3 regions of the Pseudomonas sp. KB-10 genome follow, and region 3 is predicted to be linked to each of the others. Evidence: predicted binding sites of a transcription regulator. Region 3 holds the regulator's gene; each other region holds the start of a gene.
What was found. Region 3 encodes FliA, which starts transcription of late flagellar genes. Its sites were predicted from a motif close to CTAAAGTTTNNNNNNNNNNNGCCGNTAA; they were not measured.
Positions count from the first base shown of each region.

Region 1: DXK50_RS09820 (Maf family protein) is a predicted target of FliA. The motif match lies at 7,201-7,228, and genes of this name have one in related genera.
Region 2: DXK50_RS06120 (methyl-accepting chemotaxis protein) is a predicted target of FliA. The motif match lies at 4,650-4,677, and genes of this name have one in related genera.

Region 1 covers NZ_QYYB01000003.1:278,376-287,980, reverse strand. The annotation lists gene mltG (endolytic transglycosylase MltG) at 1-926, opposite strand, end outside; gene pabC (aminodeoxychorismate lyase) at 930-1,745, opposite strand; gene fabF (beta-ketoacyl-ACP synthase II) at 1,745-2,989, opposite strand; gene acpP (acyl carrier protein) at 3,101-3,337, opposite strand; gene fabG (3-oxoacyl-ACP reductase FabG) at 3,566-4,309, opposite strand; gene fabD (ACP S-malonyltransferase) at 4,325-5,263, opposite strand; gene plsX (phosphate acyltransferase PlsX) at 5,390-6,400, opposite strand; gene rpmF (50S ribosomal protein L32) at 6,404-6,586, opposite strand; gene DXK50_RS09825 (YceD family protein) at 6,600-7,127, opposite strand; gene DXK50_RS09820 (Maf family protein) at 7,247-7,828, shown strand; gene sppA (signal peptide peptidase SppA) at 8,020-8,997, opposite strand; gene DXK50_RS09810 (HAD-IA family hydrolase) at 8,987-9,605, opposite strand, start outside.
Region 2 covers NZ_QYYB01000002.1:246,494-256,098, reverse strand. The annotation lists gene DXK50_RS06135 (AAA family ATPase) at 1-655, opposite strand, end outside; gene DXK50_RS06130 (5-oxoprolinase subunit C family protein) at 822-1,751, opposite strand; gene DXK50_RS06125 (5-oxoprolinase subunit B family protein) at 1,748-2,461, opposite strand; gene DXK50_RS06120 (methyl-accepting chemotaxis protein) at 2,729-4,612, opposite strand; gene DXK50_RS06115 (NAD-glutamate dehydrogenase) at 5,265-9,605, shown strand, end outside.
Region 3 covers NZ_QYYB01000002.1:126,515-136,119, reverse strand. The annotation lists gene flhA (flagellar biosynthesis protein FlhA) at 20-2,149, shown strand; gene flhF (flagellar biosynthesis protein FlhF) at 2,161-3,471, shown strand; gene fleN (flagellar synthesis regulator FleN) at 3,559-4,389, shown strand; gene fliA (RNA polymerase sigma factor FliA) at 4,386-5,132, shown strand; gene DXK50_RS05605 (chemotaxis response regulator CheY) at 5,232-5,606, shown strand; gene DXK50_RS05600 (protein phosphatase CheZ) at 5,626-6,414, shown strand; gene DXK50_RS05595 (chemotaxis protein CheA) at 6,427-8,655, shown strand; gene DXK50_RS05590 (protein-glutamate methylesterase/protein-glutamine glutaminase) at 8,701-9,605, shown strand, end outside.

The sequences.
Region 1 (9,605 bases), on a different contig from region 3:
CGCGCGACAAAATACAGGGTGGTGCCATCGAGCGGGTTGAGCGCAGCGTGAATGGCCTCACGCCCGACCATGGCGATCGGCGTCGGCGGCATGCCGTCGATGGTGTAGGTGTTGTAGGGCGTCGGCGTGCGCAGGTCTGCACGAGTGATACGACCGTTGTAGCGCTCGCCCATGCCGTAGATCACAGTAGGGTCGGTCTGCAGACGCATACCCATGCGCAGACGGCGGACGAACACACCGGCGATTTCGCCGCGTTCCTCGGGCACGCCGGTTTCCTTCTCGATCATCGAGGCCATGATCAGTGCCTCGTACGGCTCGCGGTAGGGCAAACCCTCGGCGCGCTTCTGCCACTCTTCGGCAAGCACGGCTTCAAGGCGAGTGTTGGCCTGCTTGAGCAGGTCTTCGTCGCTCATGCCGCGCACATAGCGGTAGGTGTCGGGAAAGAAGCGCCCTTCCGGATTCTGTCCGGCCAGACCCAGACGTTCCATCAGCTGGGCATCGGTGAGATCGGCCAGACGCTGCTCCAGGCGCTCCTGACGCCCCAGGGCCGCACGCACCTGGCGGAAGTTCCAGCCCTCGACCAGCGTCAGGCTGTACTGCACCACTTCGCCGCGCTGCCACAGGCCGAGCATGTCCCGCGCGCTGTGCTCGGGCAGCAGGCGATATTCGCCGCTGTGCATGGCCGGAGCACGCAGATTGAAACGCCAGTAAAGGCGCAGCCAGAAAGCGTTGTCGATCACGCCGTCGGCTTCCAGACGATTGAGCAGGCCGCTCGGCGTGGCGCCGGACGGCACCTCCAGGAGCATTTCTTCAGTCAGATGCAGAGGCTGTTCCAGCGCTCTGTGCTGCTGCCAGGCGGCCCCTACCACCAGCAGCGCAGCCAGCAGCACACCGCACTCGAGCAGCAACAAGATCTTGCGTAGCACCAGTTATTTACTCAGTAGGTCGCAGACGATGGCCTGCAGTTTACGGGTGAGCGGCCCGACCGACCAGTGTCGCTCTTGCAGCGCCCGTACAGGCCAGATGCCGTAAAGGCTGTTGCAGAGAAAGACTTCATCGGCACTCAGCAGTTCTTCCAATGAAATATCGCGTAACTCGATGGCCAGCCCGAGCATCTGCGCCTGCTGCAGAATCTCCGCACGCATCACCCCCGCCACGCCACAGCGCGACAGATCGGCCGTCACCAGCCCGCCTTCGATGACCAGAAACAGGTTGCTGTACACGCCTTCGATGACCCGACCATGGCTGTCACGCATCAGCCCCTCGGCACACTCGGCGTCCTGCCACTCGGCACGCGCCAGCACCTGCTCCAGACGGTTGAGATGTTTGAGACCGGCCAGCAAGGGCTGCTCGGCCAGACGTGTCACGCAGGGGAACAGACGCACGCCCTGATCGGCGTGCACAGCGGGATACTGCGGCAAAGGTGCGGCCTGCAGGATGCGCAGCGGCTGGCAGGGCTGTGGCGACGCATAACCGCGCTGGCCCTCACCTCGGGTAACGACCAGCTTGGCCACGCCCTCGCCCAGTTGCCCGGCAAAGGCCTGCAACTCGCCTTCCATCAGCGGCAGATCGAGAGGAATGGACAGGCGCCGACAGCCCTCAGCCAGGCGCGCCATATGCCGCGCCAGCAACGGGATGCGCCCGCCACGCACAGCGATGGTCTCGAACAGACCATCGCCGTAAGCCAGGCCACGGTCGCGAACCGACAGTTGCTCGCCGGGCGCGCCGTTGACCCAGCTCAGCATCAGCCGTGGTACCGACGGAACAACAGCGAGCCGTTGGTGCCGCCGAAGCCGAAGGAGTTCGACAGGGCGATCTCGATCGGCATGGCCTTGGCCTGGTGCGCGACGAAGTCCAGGTCGCAGCCTTCGTCCGGCTCGTCCAGGTTGATGGTCGGCGGCGCGACCTGGTCGCGGATCGCCAGCACGCTGAAAATCGCCTCCACCGCGCCCGCAGCCCCCAGCAGGTGACCGGTCATGGACTTAGTCGAGCTGACCGCCAGCTTGTAGGCGTGATCGCCGAACACGCTCTTCACCGCCGCGGCTTCGGCAATATCGCCAGCCGGGGTCGAGGTGCCGTGCGCGTTGATGTACTGCACCTGGTCGGCATTGATGCCGGCATCGCGCAGGGCTGCCGCCATGCAGCGCGCTGCACCGGCGCCGTCCTCGGGCGGCGAGGTCATGTGGAAGGCGTCGCCGCTCATGCCGAAACCGATCAGCTCGGCATAGATGGTGGCGCCACGCGCCTTGGCGTGTTCCAGTTCTTCCAGCACCAGGGCGCCGGAACCGTCGGACAGCACGAAGCCGTCACGGCCCTTGTCCCATGGGCGGCTGGCCTTGGTCGGCTCGTCGTTGCGAGTCGACAGCGCACGCGCCGCACCGAAGCCGCCCATGCCCAGGCCGCAGGCCGCCATCTCGGCGCCGCCGGCGACCATGACGTCAGCTTCGCCATAGGCGATATTGCGTGCGGCCATGCCGATGCAATGGGTGCCGGTGGTACACGCCGTAGCGATGGCGTAGTTCGGCCCCTGCAGCCCCAGGTGGATCGACAGGAAACCGGAAATCATGTTGATGATCGAGCCCGGCACGAAGAACGGCGAAATGCGCCGCGGCCCCTGCTCGTGCAGCGATTTGCAGTTGTTCTCGATATTGGTCAGGCCGCCGATACCTGAGCCCATGGCCACACCGATACGCTCGCGATTGGCGTCGGTGATTTCCAGCCCGGAATCACGCACGGCCTGGAAGCAGGCAGCGAGACCGTACTGGATGAACAGGTCGAGCTTGCGCGCCTCCTTGGCAGAGAGGTACTCCTCGACGTTGAAGCCCTTGAGCGACCCGCCAAAACGGGTGGAGTAGGCCGACAGGTCCATATGCTCGATCAGACCGATGCCACTGCGCCCGGCCAAAATGCCCTGCCAGCTGCTCGGCACATCGTTACCCAGCGGCGACAGCATGCCCATACCGGTAACCACGACGCGTCTACGCGACACAGCAATCTCCTCTTGTTCTACTCAGGCGCTACATGCGCCTTGCACGTAAAGAAAAGCCGCACGCCTGATAAGGGCAGTGCGGCTTTTCTCGGTCAGAAAGCTGACTGTGACTTATTGCGCGTGGGCAGTCACGTAGTCGATGGCTTCCTGAACGGTGGTGATCTTCTCAGCTTGCTCGTCCGGGATCTCGGTCTCGAATTCTTCTTCGAGAGCCATCACCAGCTCAACGGTGTCAAGAGAGTCGGCACCCAGGTCTTCGACGAAGGAAGCGCTGTTGGTTACTTCCTCTTCCTTGACGCCAAGTTGCTCAGCAACGATTTTCTTGACGCGTTCTTCGATGGTGCTCATACCTTGTTTTCACTCCTATTGGACAAATCCAGGCAGCTGGTAGCGGCCAAGTGTATAGAAAGGGTTTTTAGCATTTCAAGCTGAATGCCGGGGAGCCCCCAGGTACACTTCAACGATCTGTCTATAAACCTGTTGCAGCTTTATAACGGATTTTAGACAGCCACTATGACAGTTTTCTGATGGCTCGCGTCACATTCGAGAACCTCCGGACAGTCGGAGGCGCCCTTTTTAGCTCATGTACATACCGCCGTTCACCGGAATAGTAGCCCCAGTGACGTAGCCTGCGCCATCGGAAGCCAGGAAACCGACGACCTTGGCGATCTCTTCGGCCTGGCCCAGACGGCCCAGCGGAATCTGCGTCAGCAGCGCGTCGCGCTGTGCTTCCGGCAGCTCGCGAGTCATGTCGGTATCGATGAAACCAGGAGCTACCGAGTTGACGGTAATGCCGCGCGAACCGACTTCACGCGCCAGAGCGCGGCTGAAACCTTCCAGACCGGCCTTGGCGGCAGCGTAATTGGCCTGTCCGGCATTGCCCATGGCACCAACCACGGAACCGATGTTGATGATCCGGCCGAAGCGTGCCTTGGTCATACCACGCAGCACACCCTTGGACAGCCGATAGAGGCTGTTGAGGTTGGTGTCGATGACATCGAACCACTCGTCGTCTTTCATACGCAGCATCAGGTTGTCGCGGGTGATACCGGCGTTGTTGACCAGAATGGCCGGCGCACCGAACTGCTCGGCGATAGCACCCAGCACGGCCTCGACGGATTCGGCACTGGTCACGTTCAGCTCCATGCCGGTACCGCTGATGCCGTGCTCTTTCAGCGTGGCAGCGATGCGCTCGGCACCGGATGCCGAAGTGGCTGTGCCGATGACGATGGCACCCTGACGGCCCAGCTCCAGGGCAATTGCCTGGCCGATACCGCGGCTGGCGCCAGTGACCAGCGCGACCTTACCTTGCAGACTCATGTTCGTTCTCCTTTCTCAAGCCAACGCAGCACGAGCAGCGGCGAAAGCGTCGGGGGTATCCAGACTGTGGGTGTTGATGCCTTTGACGCAGCGCTTGTTCAGGCCGCTGAGCACCTTGCCGGGGCCGCACTCGACCAGATCGGTTACGCCCTGCTCGGACAGACGCACCATGGACTCGACCCAGCGAACCGGGCTGTACAGCTGCGCCAGCAGGTCGGCCTTCAGGGTGGCCAGGTCGGACACCACGGCGGCGCTGACGTTCTGCACCAGCGGAATCTGCGGCGCCTGCCAGTTCAAGGCCTCGACCGACTCGGCGAAACGCTCGGCAGCAGGCTTCATCAGCGCGCAGTGCGACGGCACGCTGACCGGCAGCGCCATGGCGCGCTTGGCACCACGCGCCTTGCACGCCTCGATGGCACGCTCGACGGCAGCCGCGCTACCGGCGATCACCACCTGGCCCGGGGCGTTGAAGTTCACTGCACTGACCACATCGCCCTGCGCCGCTTCGGCACAGGCAGCCAGCACATCGGCATCCTCCAGACCGAGGATGGCGGCCATGCCGCCCTGCCCGGCCGGAACGGCCTGTTGCATCAGTTGACCGCGGCGCTCCACCAGCTTCACGGCGTCGGCAAAGCCGATGCTGCCCGCGGCGACCAGCGCGGAGTACTCACCCAGGCTGTGACCGGCGACGAACGCCGGCTTGGCGCCTCCCTCGGCCTGCCACAAACGCCACAGGGCGATGGAGGCGGTGAGAATGGCCGGCTGGGTCTTGTCGGTCTGGTTCAGTTGCTCTTCCGGGCCTTGCTGGGTCAGCGCCCAGAGGTCGTAGCCGAGCGCTTCGGAGGCTTCGCCGAAGGTATCGAGCACCAGCTTCTGCTGGGCACCGTGATCGGCGAGCATGGCCAGGGCTTGCGAACCCTGACCGGGAAAGACGAATGCGAGGGATGCAGACATGAATAAGTCCCTTGAGTCGAAAAACCAGCGCCAGGCGAGCCTGGCGCAGCAAACTGACAGTTGGATGACAGGCCGCGTGCCGCGGTCACATTCCGCCGCAGCCCATACCCTGAAAACGCGACGAGTCTACAGCAACAAGTCCTCAAGTCGACCATGCAGTCGCTGCGGCAAATTTTCCTGCACCTCACGCAGCGCACAGCGAATGGCGCTCTGAAAGCTCTCCTGCCCCGCCGCGCCATGGCTCTTGACCACGATGCCCTGCAGCCCGAGAAAGCTCGCGCCATTGTGCCGAGCGGGAGCCAGGTCGGCCTTGAGACGGCGCAGCAGCGGCATCGCCAAAGCCCCGACCGCCTGAGCGAACAACCCCTCATTGAACAGCGTCTCGACCCGGCCAGTGATCATCTTCGCCAGGCCTTCGCTGGACTTGAGCAGGATGTTGCCGACAAAGCCGTCGCACACCACGACATCGGCTTCGCCACGGTACACTCCATCGCCTTCTATATAGCCGATGAAGTTCAGCCCGCTCGCCTGCTGCAGCAGGCTGGCGGCCAGCTTGACCTGCTGATTGCCCTTGATGTCTTCGGTACCGACATTGAGCAAGGCGACCCGCGGCCGAGACACACCCAGCGTCTCGGCCGCCACGGCGCCCATGATCGCGAACTGATAGAGATGCTCGGCACTGCAGTCGACATTGGCGCCCAGATCCAGCAGGTAACAATGGCCCCGCTCGGTCGGAATCGGGCTGACCATGGCCGGCCGGTCGATACCTGGCAGCGTCTTGAGCACATAACGCGAAAGCGCCATAAGCGCACCGGTATTACCGGCACTGACGCAGGCATGCGCCTGACGCTGACGTACCAGCTCCAGGGCCACGCGCATCGAGGCATCGGGCTTGCCGCGCAAGGCCTGAGCCGGACGCTCGTCCATGGCGATCACTTCACTGGCGTGATGAACCTGCAGGCGCGAGCGATCGACGCCGGACTGGCGAGCGAGCTGTTCTTCGATGAGGGGAGCTTGGCCGACGAGAGCCAGGTGCAGCGAGGGGAATTCAGCCAGCGCAGAAGTGCAGGCCGGAACAATGCAGTGGGGACCGAAGTCCCCACCCATTGCATCAATCGCGATGATCGAGGCGGACAAGGATTACTCGTCAGCGCCCTTGTCGATCACTTTGCGACCGCGGTACACGCCTTCCGGAGAAACGTGGTGGCGCAGGTGAACTTCACCGGTGCTCTTCTCTACGGACAGGGTGCTGGCCTCGAGAGCGTCGTGCGAACGACGCATGTCGCGGGCGGAACGGGATTTTTTGTTCTGCTGAACAGCCATAACTCATTAACTCCTAAACGTTTGGGTCACGCTTTAACTGCGCCAATACACTGAACGGGTTGGACCGCGATACCTCGTCCTCGCCCGGCTCGGGCTCATCGAGACCGTCCGGCTGCTGGCAATCACCTGGGGCATGAGCAGGAACGATCGGCAGGGCGAGAAGCAATTCATCCTCGACCAGACCGAGCAGCTCCAGCGGCTCTTCACCCACTTCCAGCACGTCGTAGCCCTTCGGCAAGGACTGAGTGTTCGCTCCAACCCGAACCACCGCGTATTCACATTCGCTGCGGATGGGTAGCGCGACCAGCTCCAGACAACGCTGGCAGACCATTTTGACCTCAACCTCGAGCTCACTGCGGATCACCACAGTTTTCTGCTCGTCACGCCCGAAATGAAATTTCGCCTGCACCGTGCCAGCCGTATCGGCAAGCGGGTCGCAGAGACGCGGCAGGCTGGCCAGTTCGAGCTGCCCTTCGAGGGTAGCTTCGCGGTCGGCGAGCTTGCGCGGATCAACGTGAGGTGGAATCGGCCCATTCAACATAGGCGCAGCATTCTAGGGATGCACCCTGCCCATGTCAAAGGAAATTCGGCCTGTCGTCCAATAGCAACGATCAGTAGAATTTCCCGCCCGCCTGCAGACATATATAAAAGGAAAAGAACATGCCCGCGCTGCTGCTCGCCTCCAGCTCCCCCTACCGCCGCGAGCTGCTCGAACGCCTGCGACTGCCCTTCACCTGGCAGTCGCCCAGCATCGACGAAAGCCGACGAGAGGGCGAAGCGGCCATCGATCTGGTCAAGCGCCTGGCCGAAGAAAAGGCCCGCGCCCTCGCCACCGACCAACCCGACCACCTGATCATCGGCTCTGACCAGGTCGCCGTACTGGGCAACGGCCAGATACTCGGCAAGCCACACGACCTGCCAAGAGCCCAGCAACAGCTGCGCGCCGCCAGCGGCAGCAGTGTTACCTTTCTGACCGGCCTGGCATTGCTCAATACCAGTACCGGTAGGTGCCAGGTGGACTGCGTGCCCTTTACCGTACATTTCCGCCCGCTCAGCGACGAGCAGATTCTGCGCTACCTGCAACGCGAGCAGCCATTCGACTGTGCCGGCAGCTTCAAGTCCGAAGGACTGGGTATCAGCCTGTTCCGCAGCACCGAGGGCGAGGACGCCACCAGCCTGATCGGCCTGCCGCTGATTCGCCTGGTGGACATGCTGCTGAACGAGGGAATCGAAGTCCCTTGAGCCACCCATAAAAAGAAGAAGGCCCGCTGAGCAGACTGTGAGAAAACTACTGCGCTCGGCCATGCTGCGTTAAAAAACGGCTCAAAATGCTCATTTACAGCTCGTAAACTGCGCTTTTTCGCCGTTTTTTGCCTTGTCTGACCTTCGCTCGCTACGTTTTCACACGGCCTGTGAACGGGCCTTCTTGTAACTCAGCGCAGCGTCGGCCCCTGGAAGCCCATCCACAACGCAATGCGATCGGCCACACTGGTACCCAGACGCTTGGCGAAGCGGTCGAACGGCGTGTCACGCTGGGTGAAATCGACCATTTCCTTCTCGCCGATCACTTCACGCGCCACGTAACTGGCACTGCCCAGCGCGTCGACCAATCCAAGTTGCAGCGCCTGCTCTCCAGACCAGACCAACCCCGAGAACAACTCGGGATGCTCGTCTGCCTTGAGACGATCACCACGCCCCTTCTTCACACTGTCGATGAACTGGCGATGAGTGGTATCGAGCACGGTTTTCCAGAAACGGGTTTCCTCTTCCTTCTGCGGCTGGAACGGATCGAGGAATGCCTTGTGCTCACCCGAGGTGTAGACGCGACGCTCGACGCCGAGCTTCTCCATGGTTTCGACGAAACCGAAACTGGCTGCCGTGACACCGATGGAACCGACCAGACTCGCCTTGTCGGCATAGATCACATCGGCCGCACTGGCGATGTAATAGGCACCAGAGGCCCCCAGGTCACTGATCACCGCATAGACCTTGGTCTGCGGGTACTCGCCGCGCAGGCGGCGAATCTCGTCATAGATATAGCCGGACTGCACCGGACTTCCGCCAGGGCTGTTGATGCGCAGGATCACGCCCTTGGTATTGGTATCTTCGAAAGCAGCACGCAGGCTACCCACGACCTTGTCGGCACTGGCCTCCTCGCGATCGGCGATCATGCCGCGAATTTCGATCAGCGCGGTATGAGCGGTGGTGGTCGAGGCCGATTTCAGATCGAGCGCCGGCAACACCAATGCCAATGCGCCGAACAGATAGATAAAGGTCAGCAGCTTGAAAAAGATGCCCCAGCGACGCGAACGGCGCTGCTCCTGAACGCTGGACAGCAGGGCTTTCTCCAGCAGCTTCCAGCTCTTGGCATCCTCGCCCGACGAAGACGATGACTTCCACTCATCCGACATGCTCACTCACCTCTGCAGAACGCTGCGCGCGATAGCCTTCCAGCCATGCACGCAGCTCATTGAATTCGTTGATCGCCAGTCGCGGCGAGCATTCGCGCAACAGCGACAGCGGCTGCGCACCAAAACCCACCGCAACCGCATCCATCCCCGCATTGCGCGCCATCAAGAGATCGAAGGTCGAGTCTCCGACCATCAGCGCGCGCTCAGGCTGCACCCGGCAATGTGCAAGAATCTCGTGCAGCATCAGCGGATCGGGCTTGCTCGCCGTCTCGTCAGCGCAACGGGTGATATCGAAGTAATCCAACCAACCCTTGTCGGCCAGTACCCGATGCAGCCCCTTGCGCCCCTTGCCGGTCGCGACAGCCAATTGATAACCCTGCTCGCGAAAGGCTTCGAGCGACTCGCTCACACCGTCGAATAACGGTGAAGGCTCGGTTTCCAGCGCCAGATACTGCTCACTGTAGGCGCTACGGATGGCTTCGATACGCAACGGCTCATCGAGTTCCGGATAGAGCGTGCGTATCGCCACACCCAGTTCCAGCCCAATGATGCCGCGCACTGCGACATCCGTGCAGCGCGGCACGCCCGTCACATCAGCGGCTCGATGC
Region 2 (9,605 bases), 120 kb from region 3:
CCATGTACAGGCCGAGGATTTCCTTGCGTGCGGCGAACACCGCCTGCTGGCTGACCCGGTGCTCGGGTTTGGCTTCGCCATTGAGCGCATCGCCACGGGCCTGGGCGAGGATCTTGCGCTCCACCGCCGCATCGGGAAAACCGATCTTCACGTGCATCAGGAAGCGGTCGAGCTGCGCTTCGGGCAGCGGATAGGTGCCTTCCTGCTCGATGGGGTTCTGCGTGGCCATGACCAGAAACAGCGGCGACAGATCATAGGTCGAGCGGCCTACGGAAACCTGGCGTTCGGCCATGGCCTCGAGCAGCGCCGACTGCACCTTGGCCGGGGCGCGGTTGATCTCGTCGGCCAGCACCAGATTGTGGAAGATCGGCCCCTGCTGGAACACGAAGCTGCCGGTTTCCGGGCGATAGATCTCGGTGCCGGTGATGTCCGCAGGCAGCAGGTCCGGGGTGAACTGGATGCGATGGAACTCGCCTTCGATGCCTTCGGCCAGCTCCTTGATCGCCTTGGTCTTGGCCAGGCCGGGGGCGCCTTCGACCAGCAGGTGGCCGTCGGCGAGCAGGGCGATCAGCAGGCGCTCGATGAGCTTGTCCTGGCCGAGAATCTGGGTGGAGAGAAATTGGCGTAACGCGACCAGCGCTTCACGGTGTTCCATCGTCGGGCTCTTCTGGCGGATGAGCGGGCTTGCGAAGCCGCGCGTGCAGACCGCCGACTTTAATGCATTTGCCGCTTCAGCCGCTATCAGCGGCGCTGGTCATGAACGCTCTGGCAACAGAAATGCGAGGCAGGTCGCCAGCGCCCACCGTCGTCCAGGACGGAGCTTATTGCCACTGCGCCAGTAGCCGGCGCTGGGCAAGTTGCGCGCGGTCCTGGGTGATGGGCGCCAGGTACAACGTCTGGCCTGGCAGGCATTGCGCCAGCCGTGCCACGGCCTGCGGCGTCAGCGCGCCCAGGCGCGGGTAGCCGCCGATGGTCTGGCGGTCGTTGAGCAGGACGATCGGCTGGCCATCCGGCGGCACCTGCACGGCGCCCAGGGGAATGCCCTCGGAGATCATCGAGCTACGTTGGCATTGCAGCTGCGGACCGTTGAGACGAATGCCCATGCGGTCGGCACGCTGGTCGATCAGCCACTCGCTGTTGAACGCATCGAACAGACTCTGGCCGCGGAAGTCGCCGATCTGTGCGCCCAGCACCAGCTGCAGGCGGGGCGTGGTCTGGTACTCGGGAATGTACTCGGCGGGCATCTGCCGCGTTGCATTGGCGCTGCCGCTCCAACCCAGGGCATCGCCGACAGCGATGGCGCGGCCATCGCCGTGCAAGCCACCGAGGCCTTCGCGCAGCATGCTGGCGCAGCTGCCAAGCACCAGCGGCGCCTGCAATCCACCTGGAGCGGCCAGGTAGGCGCGCGCGCCCTGACGCGGCTGGGCGAAGCTCAGGCGCTGGCCCTTGCGCACGTCGAAGCTGCGCCAGGGCGCCAGCGGCTGATCGTCCAGCCGTGCGCCGAGGTCGGCCCCGGTCAGCGCCAGTGTGGCGTCGCGAGTGCATTCGAACTCGGCGTTGCCCAGGGTGATCTCCACCACCGCGGCGGTGAGCGGGTTGCCCAGCAGCCAGTTGGCCCAGCGATGGGCGACCCAGTCCAGGGCGCCGCACTGGGTCACGCCGAGATGGCGAACACCGAAGCGGCCAGCATCCTGCAGGTGAATGAAAGGGCTGCTGCGCAATACACGTAGGCCGCCGTCGATGGCGCTCATTGGTTGGCCTCCAGCGGACTGTCATCACCGCCCAGGCGGATGAATTCGGCGCGCTCGATGGGCACGAAGCGCACGCGATCACCCGGTTGCAGCAGGCTGTAACCCTCGATATCGCTGCCGAACAGGCGGTTTGGTGTGCGCCCGATGAGGTTCCAGCCGCCGGGGGAAACTGCCGGGTACGCGGCCGTCTGCCGTTCGGCGATGCCGACGCTGCCGGCGGCGATGCGCTTGCGCGGCGTGCTCAGGCGCGGCGCGGCGAGAATTTCCTCGACCAGGCCCATGAAAGCGAAGCCGGGCGCGAAACCCAGGGCGAATACCTGATAGGCATGGCCACTGTGCCGGGCGATCACTTCGGCTTCGCTGAGTCCGCTGCGCCGGGCGAGCAGTTGCAGCTCCGGGCCGACGCTGCGGTCGTACCAGGTGGGCAACTGGTGTTCGCGGCCGCCCTGCAGATCGCCAGGCTGCAAGCCATCGAGCGCCCCGGCGATCTTCGCTCGCGCCTGCTCGCTGTCGAGCTGGCACAGGTCGTAGTGCAGCAGCAGCGTAGTGTAGGAGGGCACCAGATCGATCAGCGCGTTGCCGAACGCCTCCTGCAGACGTGCACGCGCCGCCAGCATCCACGGCAGGTTGGCTTCATCGATATGGTCGAACAGGCGCAGGATCAGGCTGTCGATGCCGGCGACTTCCAGCCGGGCGTGGGGCCCCTTCATGCCTGAACCGGGCCGTCGAGGGGCTGGCGGATATGTTGCACGGCAGCCACCGAGTTATGGCGGGGTGTGGTCCTGGCATCGCGGCCCATGATCCGGGCCCGCAAGCGTGCGCCAACAGCGCAATGCACAAGCATGTCGTTCACGCGGGGCGTTCCTCCTGCGAGCTTTGGTAAGCCATAGTGGCGCGATTGGGGACGGACATGGTCGTCATCCCCTGGCGTCATTTTTCAGCGGCATGTCGGGGGCGTCCAGCAAAAAACAGCCGGCTCAGGCCAGGCGGAACTGGCTGGCGCTGCGTCCCAGGGCGTCGACCTGGGACGACAGCCCCTCGGTGTGACCGCCTAAGGTGTGGCGCAGGTCCTTGCTCTGCCCGGTATGCACATGGATGGTTTCCATCTTGTCGGCAATGTCCTCGGTGGTGGTGGAGACTTCCTCGATGGCCACCACGACCTGATTCATTTCGCCGGTCAGTCGTTCCATCGCCGAGGTGATGGAGGTGATCGCATCCGCCACCTGAGCGGCATGTCGTTCGCTGTCGGCGGCCAGGTTCAGGCCGTTGCTCATCAACTGGTGCATGTGTCGGGTCTGCTGCTGGAATTCACCGACGATGGCGCTGATGTCAGTGGTCGCGGCGACGGTTTTCTGTGCCAGCGAGCGCACCTCATCAGCCACCACCGAGAAGCCTCGACCGGCTTCGCCCGCACGGGCAGCCTCGATGGCCGCATTGAGCGCGAGCAGGTTGGTCTGATCGGCGAGGCTGTTGATCACGTCGACGATACCGTTGACCCGTGCACTGCTTTGGCCGAGGGCGTCGACCTGGCTGTGGGTGTCCTGGATCAGCTGCGCTAGGCGACTCATGCTGTCTACGCTGGCGGCTATCACCTCGCCGCCGTTGCGCGCCGCATCGTAGGCGCTGGTGGTGGCGCTACCGACTTCCGCGGTGCGTTGCGCCATGTCATTAAGTGTGGCGCTGATCTGGTGCGAGGCCGAGGCGGCCTGCTCGGTCTGCATTTCTACCTGGGTGCTGTTGTCGCCCAACTGACGCATGGCATCGCCCAGGTGGTTATGCAGGCGGCTCAGCTCGCCGTTGGCACGCACCACTTCGGCAACGATGCCGCCGATGCCCTGAATCATGCGGTTGGCGGCGTCGGCCAACTGATTGAACTCGTCGCGCGGGTTGCTCCCCACGTACAGCTTGCCGGTGAGATCGCCGGAGGCGACCTGCGTGAGCAGCTGGATCACGTTGCGCAGCCGAGTGACCAGGGTGCGTGAGGCTTGCAGCAGGGTGAAGCAGAGCAGGGCGGCGATGGCGAGGAAACTCAGCCCCATCATCCACAGCGCGGACAGGCGAGCCTGTTCGGCTTCCTGGCTACGCCGCAGCAGCAGGCCGCTTTGCAGCGCTTGCGCCTGTTCATCGATACGCGTCTGCAATTGCTCGCCCAGTTGGCGTAGGCGCTGGTTGGTCGCGTTGATGCGTTCGATATTGCCGTGGATGTCCGCGAAAGCCTGAGCGTAGCCCTGCACATTCTTGCCGATCGGCGTCTGCTCCCATTCGAGGTCCGCAATCTGCTCCTGCAGTTTGCCGATCGCCGTTAGGGCAATCTGGGCGTAGGCCGGATCGAATGTCGACAGATAGTCACGCTGGCTGCTCAGGGCGCTGGCGATAAAGGGCTTGATCAGGTCGAAGCTGATCGCTTCCAACGCCTTGCCCCTCTCCGTCAGCGTTTTGCGCTGGCCTTCGAATGGTGTCAGGCCCAGGGCCTGATTGAGCGTCAGCCACTGGCGTTGCTGAGCCAGTTCCTCGAGCAGCGCGGCCTGGATCTGCTGAGCTTGTTGCAAAGTGACGTCATCTTCCAGAGCCTGGGCTTGCGTCAACAGTTGTCCGATGAGTTCCTGCAATTCGTTGAGCCCATCGTTGAAGTCCTCCTGCCTTTCCGGGGTGATTTGCTGGCGCAGAGCGTTCTGCTGCCACCAGCGGTTCATCAGCTGGGTACTGGCGCTGGCATAGGCAGCCGCCTGTTCTCGCGCCTGCAGCGCGCTGCTGAGACGGTGGCTGGACCATAACGAGGCGGCTGCCATGAGGGTCAGACTGATCAGGGTGAGCGCGATCAGGGCGCGGAATTTTTGTTGCCAGGACAGTGAAAAATTCACGATAAGGCCTCGCCATCTTCTTGTGGATGATTCTTAGGAATCGGCAAGTTGTCATACAACTTGATTAAAAGTCTATGGCTGTGTGGGCGTTTATGCGTGGGTGGTTTACAGACCCGGCTCAGGCTCTTGCGCGCGATCGAAAGTGTCCCTGCGAACCCTGGCGTAGCGGATTCAAATGGCGTTGTCACGCAGCAGGACCGGGGCGCATGTGGTTGCGGTTGCCATACCCACAGAATGGCTTACCGGTCGGTCTGTTCTGTAGTCATGCACCGTCTCGGTGCAGCCTTGAAAGAAAATGTCGCAGCGCCGCAAGCGGTGGCAGGGCGTCCCTCGTTAAGCTCGCCGATTAAGTGTGACCACCTGGTCGCCCGCCTTCACGCTGGTCCGCATGCGACTTGCAAGTGTCATTGTCGCTTCATGGACTAACGTTGAACGAGCAGGCCGTTGAAAAACGTAGGCGAGGCAGCCAGTGCAAGGCGAAAACAGGCGAGAAAGCGCAGTTTACGAGTTGTAAATGAGCATTTTGATCGGACTCGCGCACGAGCCTGTTTTTAACGCAGCTATGGCAACGTAGGTAGTTTTTCAACAGCTGCTAAACCCTGCGACAGCAATCCAGACTTCTGTCGAACCATCAGCCCAATGGAGCAAAACCATGGCGTTCTTTACGGCGGCCAGCAAAGCCGACTTCCAGCACCAACTGCAAGCGGCCCTGGCACAGCACGTGAGTGAGCAGGCGCTGCCACAAGTAGCCCTTTTCGCCGAACAGTTCTTCGGCATCATCGCCCTCGAGGAGTTGACCCAGCGGCGCCTTTCCGACCTGGTCGGTTGCACCCTGTCGGCCTGGCGCATGCTGGAGCAGTTCGATCACGCCAAGCCGCAGGTGCGCGCGTTCAACCCCGATTACGAGAAGCACGGCTGGCAGTCCACCCACACCGCGGTGGAAATCCTGCATGGCGACATTCCGTTTCTGGTCGACTCGGTACGCATGGAGCTGAACCGCCACGGTTACAGCATCCACACCCTGCAGAACAGCGTATTCAGCGTGCGCCGCGACCAGAATGGCCAGTTGCTGGAAATCCTCCCGCGTGGCACCCAGGGCGAGGGCGTGCTGCAGGAAGCGCTGATGTTCCTGGAGATCGATCGCTGCTCCAGCGCCGCCGAGCTGAAGACCCTGGAGAAAGCCATTCACGAAGTCTTCGGTGACGTGCGCATGAGCGTCGCCGACTTCCAGCCGATGAAGGCCAAGGCACGCGAGCTGCTGGCCTGGCTGGATCGCGCCAAGCTCAAGGTGGACAAGACCGAGCTGGAGGAAATCAAGGTCTACCTCAACTGGCTGCTGGACAACCACTTCACCTTCCTCGGTTACGAAGAGTTCACCGTCGCGCCGACCGCCGATGGCGGCACCATGGTCTATGACGAGAAATCCCTGCTGGGCCTGTCCAAGCGCCTGCGCACCGGACTGTCCGCCGAGGAACTGCACATCGAGCCGGAAGCGGTGGCCTACCTGCGCGAGCCGCAGCTGCTGTCCTTTGCCAAGGCTGCGGTGCCGAGCCGCGTGCACCGTCCGGCCTACCCGGATTTCGTTTCCATCCGCGAACTCGATGCCAAGGGCAACGTGGTCAAGGAATGCCGCTTCATGGGTCTGTACACCTCGGCGGTGTACGCCGAAAGCGTGTGGAACATCCCCTACATCCGCCGCAAGGTGGATGTGATCAAGCAGCGCTCGGGCTTCGACAGCAGCGCCCACCTCGGCAAGGAACTGGCCCAGGTGCTGGAAGTGCTGCCGCGTGATGATCTGTTCCAGACCCCGGTGGACGACCTGTTCAACACCGCCCTGGCCATCGTGCAGATTCAGGAACGCAACAAGATTCGCGTGTTCCTGCGTCGCGATCCCTACGGCCGCTTCTGCTACTGCCTGGCCTACGTGCCGCGCGACGTCTACTCCACCGAAACCCGGATGAAGATCCAGCAGGTGCTGATGGATCGTCTGCAGGCCACCGATTGCGAGTTCTGGACCTTTTTCTCCGAATCGGTGCTGGCGCGCGTCCAGTTCATCCTGCGCGTCGACCCGAAGAACAAGACCCAGATCGACCCCGTGCGGCTGGAGAAGGAAGTCATCCAGGCCTGCCGTTCGTGGAAGGACGACTACGCCAGCCTGATGGTGGAAAGCCTCGGAGAAGCCCAGGGCACCAGTGTGCTGGCCGAATTCCCCGGCGGCTTCCCGGCCGGTTACCGTGAGCGTTTCGCCCCGCATTCGGCAGTGGTGGACATGCAGCACCTGCTCAGCCTGAGCAACGAAAAACCGCTGGTGATGAGCTTCTACCAGCCGCTAGCGCAGGGCGACCAACAGCTGCACTGCAAGCTGTACCACGCCGACACGCCGCTGCCGCTGTCCGACGTGCTGCCGATTCTGGAGAACCTCGGCCTGCGCGTGCTCGGCGAGTTCCCCTACAAGCTGCGCCGCAATGACGGCCGCGAATTCTGGATTCACGACTTCGCCTTCACCTACGCCGAAGGCCTGGATGTCGACATCCAGCAGCTCAACGACACGCTGCAGGACGCGTTCATCCATATCGTCGGCGGCGAAGCCGAGAACGATGCCTTCAACCGCCTGGTGTTGATCGCCGCCATGCCCTGGCGTGACGTCGCTCTGCTGCGTGCCTATGCGCGTTATCTCAAGCAGATCCGCCTGGGCTTCGACCTCAGCTACATCGCCTCGACCCTGATCAACCACGCCGATATCGCCAGGGAGCTGGTGCGCCTGTTCCGCACCCGTTTCTACCTCGCGCGCAAGCTCACCGCCGAGGATCTGGAAGACAAGCAGCAGAAGCTCGAGCAGGCCATCCTGGCTGCGCTGGACAACGTCGCCGTACTCAACGAAGACCGCATCCTGCGTCGCTACCTGGATCTGATCAAGGCGACCCTGCGTACCAACTTCTTCCAGGCCGATGCCAGCGGCGTGGCCAAGTCCTATTTCAGCTTCAAGCTCAGCCCGCGCCTGATTCCGGAGATTCCGCGGCCGGTGCCTAAGTTCGAGATCTTCGTCTACAGCCCGCGCGTCGAGGGTGTGCACCTGCGCTTCGGCGACGTCGCCCGCGGCGGCCTGCGCTGGTCGGACCGCGAGGAAGACTTCCGTACCGAGGTGCTTGGCCTGGTCAAGGCGCAGCAGGTGAAGAACGCGGTGATCGTGCCGATGGGCGCCAAGGGCGGCTTCGTGCCGCGCAAGATGCCGCTCGGCGGTTCGCGTGACGAGGTGATGGCCGAGGGTATCGCCTGCTACCGCATCTTCATCAGCGGCCTGCTGGATATCACCGACAACCTCAAGGAAGGCGAGGTGGTGCCGCCGGTGGGCGTGGTGCGTCATGACGCCGACGACCCCTACCTGGTGGTGGCGGCGGACAAGGGTACCGCGACCTTCTCCGACATCGCCAACGGCATCGCTGCCGAGTACGGCTTCTGGCTCGGCGACGCCTTCGCCTCCGGCGGTTCGGCCGGTTACGACCACAAGGGCATGGGCATCACCGCCAAGGGCGGCTGGGTCTCGGTGCAGCGCCACTTCCGCGAGCGCGGCATCGACGTGCAGAAGGACAACGTCACCGTGATCGGCATCGGCGATATGGCCGGCGACGTGTTCGGCAACGGCATGCTGCTGTCGGACAAGCTGCAGCTGGTGGCTGCCTTCAACCACATGCATATCTTCATCGATCCGAACCCGGATGCGGCCAAGAGCTTCGCCGAGCGCAAGCGTCTGTTCGACCTGCCGCGTTCGAGCTGGGCCGACTACGACAGCAAGCTGATCTCCGAAGGCGGCGGCATCTTCCTGCGCAGCGCCAAGAGCATCACCATCACCCCGCAGATGAAGGCGCGCTTCGACATCGCCGCCGACAAGCTGGCGCCCACCGAGCTGCTCAACGCGCTGCTCAAGGCACCGGTCGACCTGCTGTGGAACGGCGGTATCGGCACCTACGTCAAATCCAGCAAGGAAAGCCACGCTGACGTCGGCGACAAGGCCAACGACGCGCTGCGCGTGGACGGTCGTGAACTGCGCGCCAAGGTGGTGGGCGAGGGCGGCAACCTGGGCATGACTCAGCTCGGCCGCGTCGAGTTCGGCCTGCATGGCGGCGCCAGCAACACAGACTTCATCGACAACGCCGGCGGTGTGGACTGCTCCGACCATGAAGTGAACATCAAGATTCTATTGGGCGAGATCGTCTCGGGCGGCGACATGACCGAGAAGCAGCGCAACAAGCTGCTGGCCGAGATGACCGATGACGTGTCCGAGCTGGTGCTGGGCAACAACTACAAGCAGACCCAGGCGCTGTCGCTCGCCGAACGCCGCGCCCGCGAGCGCGTCGGCGAGTACAAGCGCCTGATGAACGCGCTGGAGAGTGCCGGCAAGCTCGACCGCGCGCTGGAGTTCCTGCCCTCAGACGAGGAGCTGAACGAGCGCGCCACCAACGGCCAGGGCCTGACCCGCCCGGAACTGTCGGTGCTGATCTCCTACAGCAAGATCGACCTCAAGGAATCCTTGCTCAAGTCCCTGGTGCCGGACGACGACTACCTGGCGCGCGAGATGGAAACCGCCTTCCCGGAAATCCTCACCGAGAGGTTCGGCGACGCCATGCGCCGTCATCGCCTCAAGCGCGAGATCGTCAGCACGCAGATCGCCAACGATCTGGTCAACCACATGGGCATCACCTTCGTGCAGCGCCTGAAGGAGTCCACCGGCATGAGCGCGGCCAACGTCGCCGGCGCCTACGTCATCGTGCGTGACCTGTTCCGCCTGCCGCACTGGTGGGCGCAGATCGAGGCGCTGGACTACAAGGTGCCGGCCGAGCTGCAGCTGCAGCTGATGGACGAGCTGATGCGTCTGGGCCGTCGTGCCACTCGCTGGTTCCTGCGCAGCCGTCGCAACGAGCTGGACGCCGCCCGCGACGTGGCGCACTTCGCGCCGCGCATCGAGGCGCTGGTCGGTCGTCTGGACGAGCTGCTC
Region 3 (9,605 bases):
TGAATGGCTGAGGTAGGACGTGGCAGTAGATCGCGCACAGTTAATCGGTGATGTCCGCAGCAATCTGGCGGGGCTGCGTCACGGCAACCTGGGCATTCCCCTGTTGCTGCTGGTCATGCTCGGCATGGTCATGCTGCCGATCCCGCCGTTTCTGCTCGACGTGCTGTTCACCTTCAGCATTGCGCTGTCGATTGTCGTGCTCTTGGTCAGTATCTACGCGTTGCGCCCGCTGGATTTCGCGGTATTCCCGACCATCCTGCTGGCTGCGACGCTGCTGCGTCTGGCGCTGAACGTGGCCTCGACCCGCGTCGTGCTGCTCAACGGTCATGACGGGCACGGTGCGGCGGGGCAGGTGATTCAGGCCTTCGGTGAGGTGGTGATCGGCGGCAACTACGTGGTCGGTATCGTGGTGTTCGCCATCTTGATGATCATCAACTTCGTGGTGGTCACCAAGGGCGCCGGGCGTATTTCCGAGGTCAGCGCACGCTTTACCCTCGATGCCATGCCCGGCAAACAGATGGCCATTGACGCCGACCTCAACGCCGGTCTGATCGATCAGACCGAGGCCAAGAAGCGCCGCTCGGAGGTGGCGCAGGAAGCGGACTTCTACGGCTCGATGGACGGTGCCAGCAAGTTCGTCCGTGGCGACGCCATCGCCGGCCTGCTGATCCTGTTCATCAACCTGATCGGCGGTATCGCCATCGGCGTGCTGCAGCACAGCCTGGCCTTTGCTGATGCGGGCAAGGTCTACACCCTGCTGACCATCGGTGATGGCCTTGTAGCACAGATTCCTTCCCTGTTGCTGTCTACCGCTGCTGCGGTGATGGTGACCCGCGTTTCCACTTCCGAGGACATGGGCGCCCAGGTCAATCGGCAGATGTTCGCCTCGCCGCGTGCGCTGGCAGTGGCCGCTGCCATTCTCATCGCCATGGGCCTGGTGCCGGGCATGCCGCACTTTTCCTTCATCAGCCTGGGCCTGCTCGCCGCTGGCGGCGCCTACTGGATCGCGCACAAGAACCGCAAGGCCAAGGAAGCCGAGGTCAAGGAGGTCCAGCGCCAGCAGGAGCTGCTTCCGGCGCAGAAGGCGCAGGAGGTCAAGGAGTTGGGGTGGGACGACGTCACTCCGGTGGACATGGTTGGCCTGGAAGTGGGCTACCGTCTGATCCCGTTGGTCGACCGCAATCAGGGTGGCCAACTGCTGGCGCGGATCAAGGGCGTACGCAAGAAGCTCTCGCAGGAGATGGGCTTTCTCATGCCCTCGGTGCATATCCGCGACAACCTCGATCTGGCGCCCAATGCCTATCGTCTGACGCTGATGGGCGTTAGTGTCGCCGAAGCGGAGGTCTATCCAGACCGCGAATTGGCGATCAACCCCGGTCAGGTATTCGGCCCGCTCAATGGCATCGCCGCCAAGGATCCGGCGTTCGGCCTGGAAGCGGTGTGGATAGATCCGAGTCAGCGGGATCAGGCGCAATCGCTGGGTTACACCGTGGTCGATGCCAGCACCGTGGTTGCCACCCATCTCAACCAGATCCTGCACAAGCACGCCCATGAGCTGCTCGGGCACGAGGAAGTGCAGCAGCTCATGCAGCTGCTGGCCAAGAGCTCGCCGAAGCTGGCCGAGGAGCTGGTGCCGGGGCTGGTGTCGCTGTCGACCCTGCTCAAGGTGCTGCAGGCGCTGTTGCAGGAGCAGGTGCCGGTGCGCGATATCCGCACCATTGCCGAGGCCATCGCCAACGTCGCGCCAAAGAGTCAAGATCCCGCCGCTATGGTCGCTGCTGTTCGCGTGTCACTGGCCCGCGCCATCGTGCAAAGCATTGTGGGACTAGAGCCGGAGCTGCCTGTGATCACCCTTGAGCCAAGGTTGGAACAGATATTGCTCAATAGTCTGCAGAAGGCCGGTCAGGGCAGCGAGGATGGCATCCTCCTCGAACCTGGCATGGCCGAGAAGCTGCAGCGTTCCCTGGTGGAAGCGGCGCAGCGCCAGGAAATGCTCGGCAAACCGGTGATTCTGCTGGTGGCCGGACCGGTCCGGGCGATGCTGTCGCGCTTCGCGCGGCTGGCGGTTCCCAGCATGCATGTGCTGGCGTACCAGGAAATTCCGGACAACAAGCAGGTCACCATAGTCGCTACGGTTGGCCAGAACTGAGGTAAAGGGTCATGCAGGTCAAACGCTTCTTCGCCGCCGATATGCGGACCGCCATGAAACTGGTGCGTGACGAACTGGGCGCTGATGCCTCGATCATCGGCAATCGTCGCGTCGCCGGTGGCGTCGAGCTGACTGCCGCGCTGGATTACCAGGCGCCGGCGCCGGTACGTCCGAACCCGGCGCTGGAAGCCGAGCTGCGCAAGACCCAGGCGCGCATCGCCAGTGCCCAGGCCGAGCTGACCACCCGTGCCGAGCAGGATGCCGGCAAGGACCGCCAACTGTTTGCCAACGAATCCCTGCTGGCGCCCGAGTTGCCAGCGACGCCGGTCAAGCCGCAGCGCCCGGTCGAGGCCGTTGCACCTGCCGCACCGTCGGTCGATCCGCGTGCGCTGGATGCCATGCGCTTCGAGCTCAACGGCTTGCGTGAGCTGATCGAAGTGCAGCTGGGCTCCATCGCCTGGGGGCAATTGCAGAGTCGCCGTCCGCAGCAGGCCAACCTGTGGCGTCGCCTGCAACGCATGGGACTGTCTGCCGAACTGTCGCAGGCCTTGCTGGGCAAGGTCGCTGGGGTCGCTGAGCCGCGCCAGGCCTGGCGTATGTTGCTGGCGCATCTGGCGCATGCAATCAAGACGCCCAAGGTCGAGCCGCTGGAAGAGGGCGGGGTGATCGCGCTGGTCGGTCCGGCCGGCATGGGCAAGACCACTACGCTGGCCAAGCTGGCCGCACGCTATGTGCTTAAGTATGGCGCGCAGCAGGTCGCTCTGGTGAGCATGGACAGCTTCCGTATCGGCGCGCAGGAGCAGCTCAAGACCTTGGGGCGTATCCTCGGCGTGTCGGTGACCCAGATCGACCCCGGTCAGTCTTTGTTGCAGGCTTTGGCGCCGCTGGCCAAGAAGCGCGTGGTGCTGGTCGACACCGCCGGCCTGCCGGGTAACGATCCGGCGCTGCGTCTGCAGCTGGAAAGCCTGGCCTCGGCACGCATCAACGCGAAAAATTATCTGGTTCTGGCGGCAACAAGTCAGAGCCAGGTGCTCAAGGCCGCCTACCATAGTTATAAGCGTTGTGGCCTCGCAGGCTGCATACTGACGAAACTGGACGAGGCTGCGAGTCTGGGAGAGGTTTTGGGTCTGGCTATAGGCCAGCAACTGCCGGTAGCCTATGTGACAGACGGGCCGCGAATTCCGGATGACCTGCAAGTGCCGCGCAGCCATCAGCTGGTCAGTCGTGCGGTAGGGCTGCAGGCTGCCGAGGAGCCGAGTGAAGATGCCATGGCGCAGATGTTCGCCGGCCTCTACCACAACCCGGCGCAGCGAGCCGGCTGAAGCGGCGAGAGTGTTGCACCCTTTCGCGTTACGCGAGAGTGAACGGCCTTCTGGTCAAGTCGAAGTTAGACAAGGTGTAGAGAGAACATGGGTATGCATCCCGTACAGGTGATCGCGGTGACCGGCGGCAAAGGTGGCGTCGGCAAGACCAATGTGTCGGTGAATCTGTCCATGGCCCTGGCCGATCTCGGCCGTCGGGTGATGCTGCTGGACGCCGACCTGGGGCTGGCCAACGTTGACGTGCTGCTGGGGTTGGCGCCCAAGCGCACGCTGGCCGATGTCATCGCGGGTGAGTGCGACCTGCGTGATGTTCTGCTGCAGGGGCCGGGCGGCATCCGTATCGTGCCGGCCGCATCCGGCACGCAGAGCATGGTCAGCCTTACGCCGATGCAGCACGCCGGCTTGATCCAGGCGTTCAGCGATATCAGCGAAAATCTTGACGTGCTAGTGATCGATACCGCTGCCGGGATCGGCGATGCGGTGGTCAGCTTCGTTCGTGCCGCTCAGGAAATCCTCGTGGTGGTATGCGACGAACCCACTTCGATCACCGACGCGTACGCCCTGATCAAGCTGCTCAACCGTGATCACGGCATCAGTCGCTTCCGTGTTCTGGCCAATATGGCCCACAGCCCGCAGGAAGGGCGCAATCTCTTTGCTAAGCTGACCAAGGTGACGGATCGCTTCCTTGATGTCGCCCTGCAGTACGTCGGTGCCGTGCCCTACGATGAATGTGTGCGTAAAGCCGTGCAGAAACAGCGCGCAGTCTATGAAGCCTTCCCTCGTTCCAAGTGCGCTCTGGCGTTCAAGGCGATTGCCCAGAAGGTTGACACCTGGCCGCTGCCGGCCAATCCCCGTGGCCATCTGGAGTTTTTCGTCGAGCGTCTGGTGCAGCAACCGACCGCAGACTCGGCCGTATGACAGCAGCCTCTGGACTTCGTATGTACAACAAGGCGCAGGCGCAGGACTCCCAGCATCAGCTGATCGAACGCTATGCCCCTCTGGTCAAGCGCATTGCTTATCACCTGCTGGCCCGTTTACCGGCCAGCGTGCAAGTCGACGATCTCATTCAGGCGGGCATGATCGGCCTGCTCGAAGCCTCACGCAAATACGACTCCGGCAAAGGTGCCAGTTTCGAAACCTTCGCCGGTATTCGTATTCGTGGCTCGATGCTCGATGAGGTGCGCAAGGGCGATTGGGCGCCGCGTTCGGTGCACCGCAACAGCCGTATGGTCAGCGATGCCATTCGCGCCGTTGAAGCGAGAACCGGGCGTGACGCTAAAGATCAGGAAGTTGCGGCCGAACTCCAATTGAGTCTGGAGGATTACTACGGCATTCTTGGCGACACTTTGGGCAGCCGCCTGTTCAGCTTCGACGACCTGTTACAGGACGGCGAGCATGGCGGGCTGCACGAAGACGCCGGGCACACCCACCTCGAACCTTCGCGGGACCTCGAAGACGAACGCTTCCAGGCGGCCTTGGCCAACGCCATCGCCGGCTTGCCGGAGCGTGAACGTCTGGTGCTAGCGCTGTATTACGATGAAGAATTGAACTTGAAGGAAATCGGTGAAGTGCTGGGGGTTAGCGAGTCGCGCGTGAGCCAGTTGCACAGTCAGTGCGCGGCGCGTTTGCGCTCGCGGCTGAGTGAATGGCGCGCTGGCTGAAGGCGGCGTACTCGCAGGCAGAAACGGTTTCATGATTAAAGGACGTAGTTGCGAGCGCAATACGTTTGGGACTGTACGGAGGTCGACTTGGACAAGAACATGAAAATCCTCATCGTTGACGATTTCTCGACGATGCGACGGATCATCAAGAACCTCTTGCGGGACTTGGGTTTCACCAACACCGCGGAAGCCGATGACGGGACTTCGGCGCTGCCGATGCTGCAAAGCGGCAGCTTCGACTTTCTGGTGACCGACTGGAACATGCCCGGCATGACCGGCATCGACCTGCTGCGTGCCGTGCGTGCCGATGAGCGTCTCAAGCACTTGCCGGTGCTGATGGTGACCGCTGAAGCCAAGCGTGATCAGATCATCGAGGCGGCCCAGGCCGGCGTGAATGGCTATGTGGTCAAACCCTTCACCGCCCAGGTGCTGAAGGAAAAGATCGAGAAGATCTTCGAGCGGGTCAACGGCTGATGCCAGCCGCGAGGGTGCTATGGAACACGATGACTCCACGCTGGGTGACCTTGAGTCGACCCTGAAAAACAACGCCCGCGATCTGGTCGACAGCCTCGAACAAGGCAATTTCGGCGCCGCGGTGCAACTGATCAACGAGCTCAACAAGGTCCGCGACCGCGGGCTTTATCACGAAGTCGGCAAACTGACCCGTGAGCTGCACAACGCTATCGTCAACTTTCAGCTCGACCCGCGTATGCCGCATGCTCAGGAGCTGTCGCAGATCGCCGACGCTACCGAACGCCTGAACTACGTCGTGACCATGACCGAGAAGGCCGCCAACCGGACCATGGATCTGGTCGAGCAGAGCGCGCCGCTGGTCAATGACCTGAGCGACGAGGCACACAGCCTGAGCGTCGAATGGGGCCGCTTCATGCGCCGCGAAATCGGTGCCGATGGCTTTCGCGAGCTGGCCAAGCGTGTCGAGCTATTCCTCGCCCGTAGCGAGCGAGACGGCGCCAAGCTTTCCGGCCACCTCAACGACATTTTGCTGGCGCAGGACTATCAGGACCTTACCGGTCAGGTGATCAAGCGTGTCACCCAGCTGGTGACCGAAGTGGAAAGCAACCTGCTCAAGCTGGTGCTTATGGCCAGCCAGGTCGACCGTTTTGCCGGCATTCAGCACGACCACGAAGTGCTGCGCGCCGAACAGGAAAAATTAAAAGAACCATCGCGGGGTGAAGGTCCGCAGATTCATGCCGATAAGCGTGATGACGTTGCCTCCAGCCAGGACGATGTCGACGACCTGCTGTCCAGTCTAGGGTTCTAAGGAGCACACAATATGAGCTTCGGCGCCGATGAAGAGATCCTCCAGGATTTCCTGGTAGAGGCCGGCGAGATTCTCGAACAGTTATCCGAACAGTTAGTCGAGCTGGAAAGCCGACCGGATGACATGAACCTGCTCAACGCCATCTTTCGCGGTTTCCATACCGTAAAGGGCGGAGCAGGCTTCCTCCAGCTCAATGAGCTGGTGGAGTGCTGCCATATCGCCGAAAACGTCTTCGACATCCTGCGCAAGGGTGAGCGTCGCGTCGATTCGGAGCTGATGGATGTGGTGCTCGAGGCTCTTGATGCAGTCAATGGCATGTTCGGCGAGGTACGTGAGCGGCGTGAGCCGACGCCCGCGTCGCCGGAACTGCTGGCGGCCTTGTCACGTCTGGCCGAGCCGGGTGGCGGCGAAGCGGCCCCTGCGCCGGTGCAGCAAGCAGAACCGGAGCCGGAGCCAGAGCCAGAGCCGGCATTCCAAGCCGCGCCCTCTGCTGCTTCGGGAGACATCACCGACAGCGAGTTCGAGCAACTGCTCGATGCGCTGGGTGACGCGCCGGCGGCCGCTCCGAGTGCGGAGAGCGCAGCCAGCGACGAGATCACTGATGACGAGTTCGAGTCGCTGCTCGACCAGCTGCACGGCAAGGGTCAGTTCTCTGGCACCGTCGAGACGCCTGCTGCTACCGTCGCTTCGGTAGCGGCTGACGCGCCGGCGGGTGACGACATCACCGACGACGAATTCGAAGCGCTGCTCGATCAGTTGCATGGCAAGGGCCAGTTCTCCGGTGCGGCAGCCGAAGTTACGGCGCCGGTGGCCGCTGCCGCAGCGCCCGCTCCGGCCAGTGACGAAATCACCGACGACGAGTTCGAGTCGCTGCTCGACCAGTTGCACGGCAAGGGCAAGTTCGTGCCGCCCAGCGAGCCCGCGCCAGCTCCTGCTGCGGTAGCCAAGCCTGCTGCTGCTCCCAAGGCACCTGCGCCTGCTGCCAAACCGGCGCCGGCCAAGGCCGAGCCTGCTGCCGCTCGTGCGCCCGCCGCTCCCGCGGCAGGTGCCGACAAGGCACCGGCAGCGAGCGAAGCGGAGACCACCGTACGGGTCGATACCGCGCGCCTCGACGAGATCATGAACATGGTCGGCGAGCTGGTGTTGGTACGTAACCGCTTGGTACGTCTGGGGCTCAACAGCGGCGACGAGGCCATGTCCAAGGCCGTGTCGAACCTCGATGTTGTGACCGCTGATCTGCAGACCTCGGTGATGAAAACCCGCATGCAGCCGATCAAGAAGGTCTTCGGCCGCTTCCCGCGTCTGGTACGTGACCTGGCGCGTAACCTGAAGAAGGAAATCAACCTCGAGCTGGTGGGCGAGGAAACCGACCTCGACAAGAACCTGGTCGAGGCCCTGGCCGACCCGCTGGTGCACCTGGTGCGCAACGCCGTCGACCATGGCGTGGAAACCCCCGAAGAGCGCGAGAAGGCTGGCAAGGCCCGCGCTGGTCGTGTAGTGCTGTCAGCCGAGCAGGAAGGCGACCACATCCTCTTGTCGATCACCGATGACGGCAAGGGCATGGACGCCGACGTGCTGCGGGCCAAGGCCGTGGAGAAGGGCCTGCTGGACAAGGACGCGGCCGATCGTCTCAACGAGTTCGAGTGTTACAACCTGATCTTCGCGCCGGGCTTCTCGACCAAGACCGAGATTTCCGACGTGTCCGGCCGCGGCGTCGGCATGGACGTGGTGAAGACCAAGATTTCCCAGCTCAACGGCACGGTCAACGTGTTCTCGCAGAAAGGCCAGGGCTCGAAGATCGTCATCAAGGTGCCGCTGACCCTGGCGATCATGCCGACCCTGATGGTGATGCTGGAGAACCAGGCCTTCGCCTTCCCGCTGGTCAACGTCAACGAGATCTTCCACCTCGATCTGTCGCGCACCAACGTGGTCGATGGCCAGGAAGTGGTGATCGTGCGTGACAAGGCTTTGCCGCTGTTCTATCTCAAGCGCTGGCTGGTGCCGCAGGCCTTCCACGAAGGTCAGCGCGAAGGTCACGTGGTGATCCTCACGGTTGGCAGCCAACGCATCGGCTTTGTCGTCGATCAATTGGTCGGGCAGGAAGAAGTGGTAATCAAGCCACTGGGCAAGATGCTGCAAGGCACGCCCGGGATGTCCGGTGCCACGATCACTGGCGACGGACGCATCGCATTGATTCTCGACGTACCGAGCATGCTCAAGCGCTACGCTCGACGTTTCTGATGTTTCGCGGCGCGGGCCATGGCTTCGCGCCGTCTAGGAGTGTGTATGGCTGTTAAGGTTCTGGTGGTGGACGACTCCGGTTTCTTCCGCCGGCGCGTCTCGGAAATCCTGTCCGCTGACCCCAGCATTCAGGTCGTGGGCACGGCCACCAACGGGCGGGAAGCCATCGATCAGGCGTTGGCGCTCAAGCCCGACGTGATCACCATGGATTACGAGATGCCGATGATGGACGGCATCACCGCGGTTCGAAACATCATGCAGCGCTGCCCGACGCCGGTACTGATGTTCTCCTCGCTGACTCACGAAGGCGCGCGGGTGACCCTCGATGCGCTGGACGCCGGCGCGGTGGATTTTCTGCCGAAGAATTTCGAAGACATCTCGCGCAACCCCGAGAAGGTCAAGCAGATGCTCTGCGAAAAGGTGCACAGCATCGCGCGCAGCAACCGTCGTTTCAGCTCGGCTGCAGTGGCTCCGGCGCCGACTGCGGCCAGTCCGAGCGCAGCGCCGATTAGCCGTCCGGCCGTTTCGACACGGCCCGCTGCGCCGGCCCCCGTTGCGCCTGCGCCTGCGCCTGCGCGTCCCGCACCGGCAGCCGCATCGGCCGCACCCAAGCGTAAGGCGTACAAGCTCGTAGCCATCGGTACCTCGACCGGCGGGCCGGTGGCGCTGCAGCGTGTGCTGACCCAGCTGCCAGCCAATTTCCCGGCACCGCTTGTGCTGATCCAGCACATGCCGGCCGCCTTCACCAAGGCCTTCGCCGAGCGCCTGGACAAGCTGTGCCGCATTCAGGTCAAGGAAGCCGAGGATGGCGATATTTTGCGCCCCGGCCTGGCGCTGCTGGCGCCTGGCGGCAAGCAGATGATGGTCGATGCCCGCGGCACGGTAAAAATCCTGCCGGGCGACGAGCGCCTCAATTACAAGCCTTGTGTCGACATCACCTTCGGTTCGGC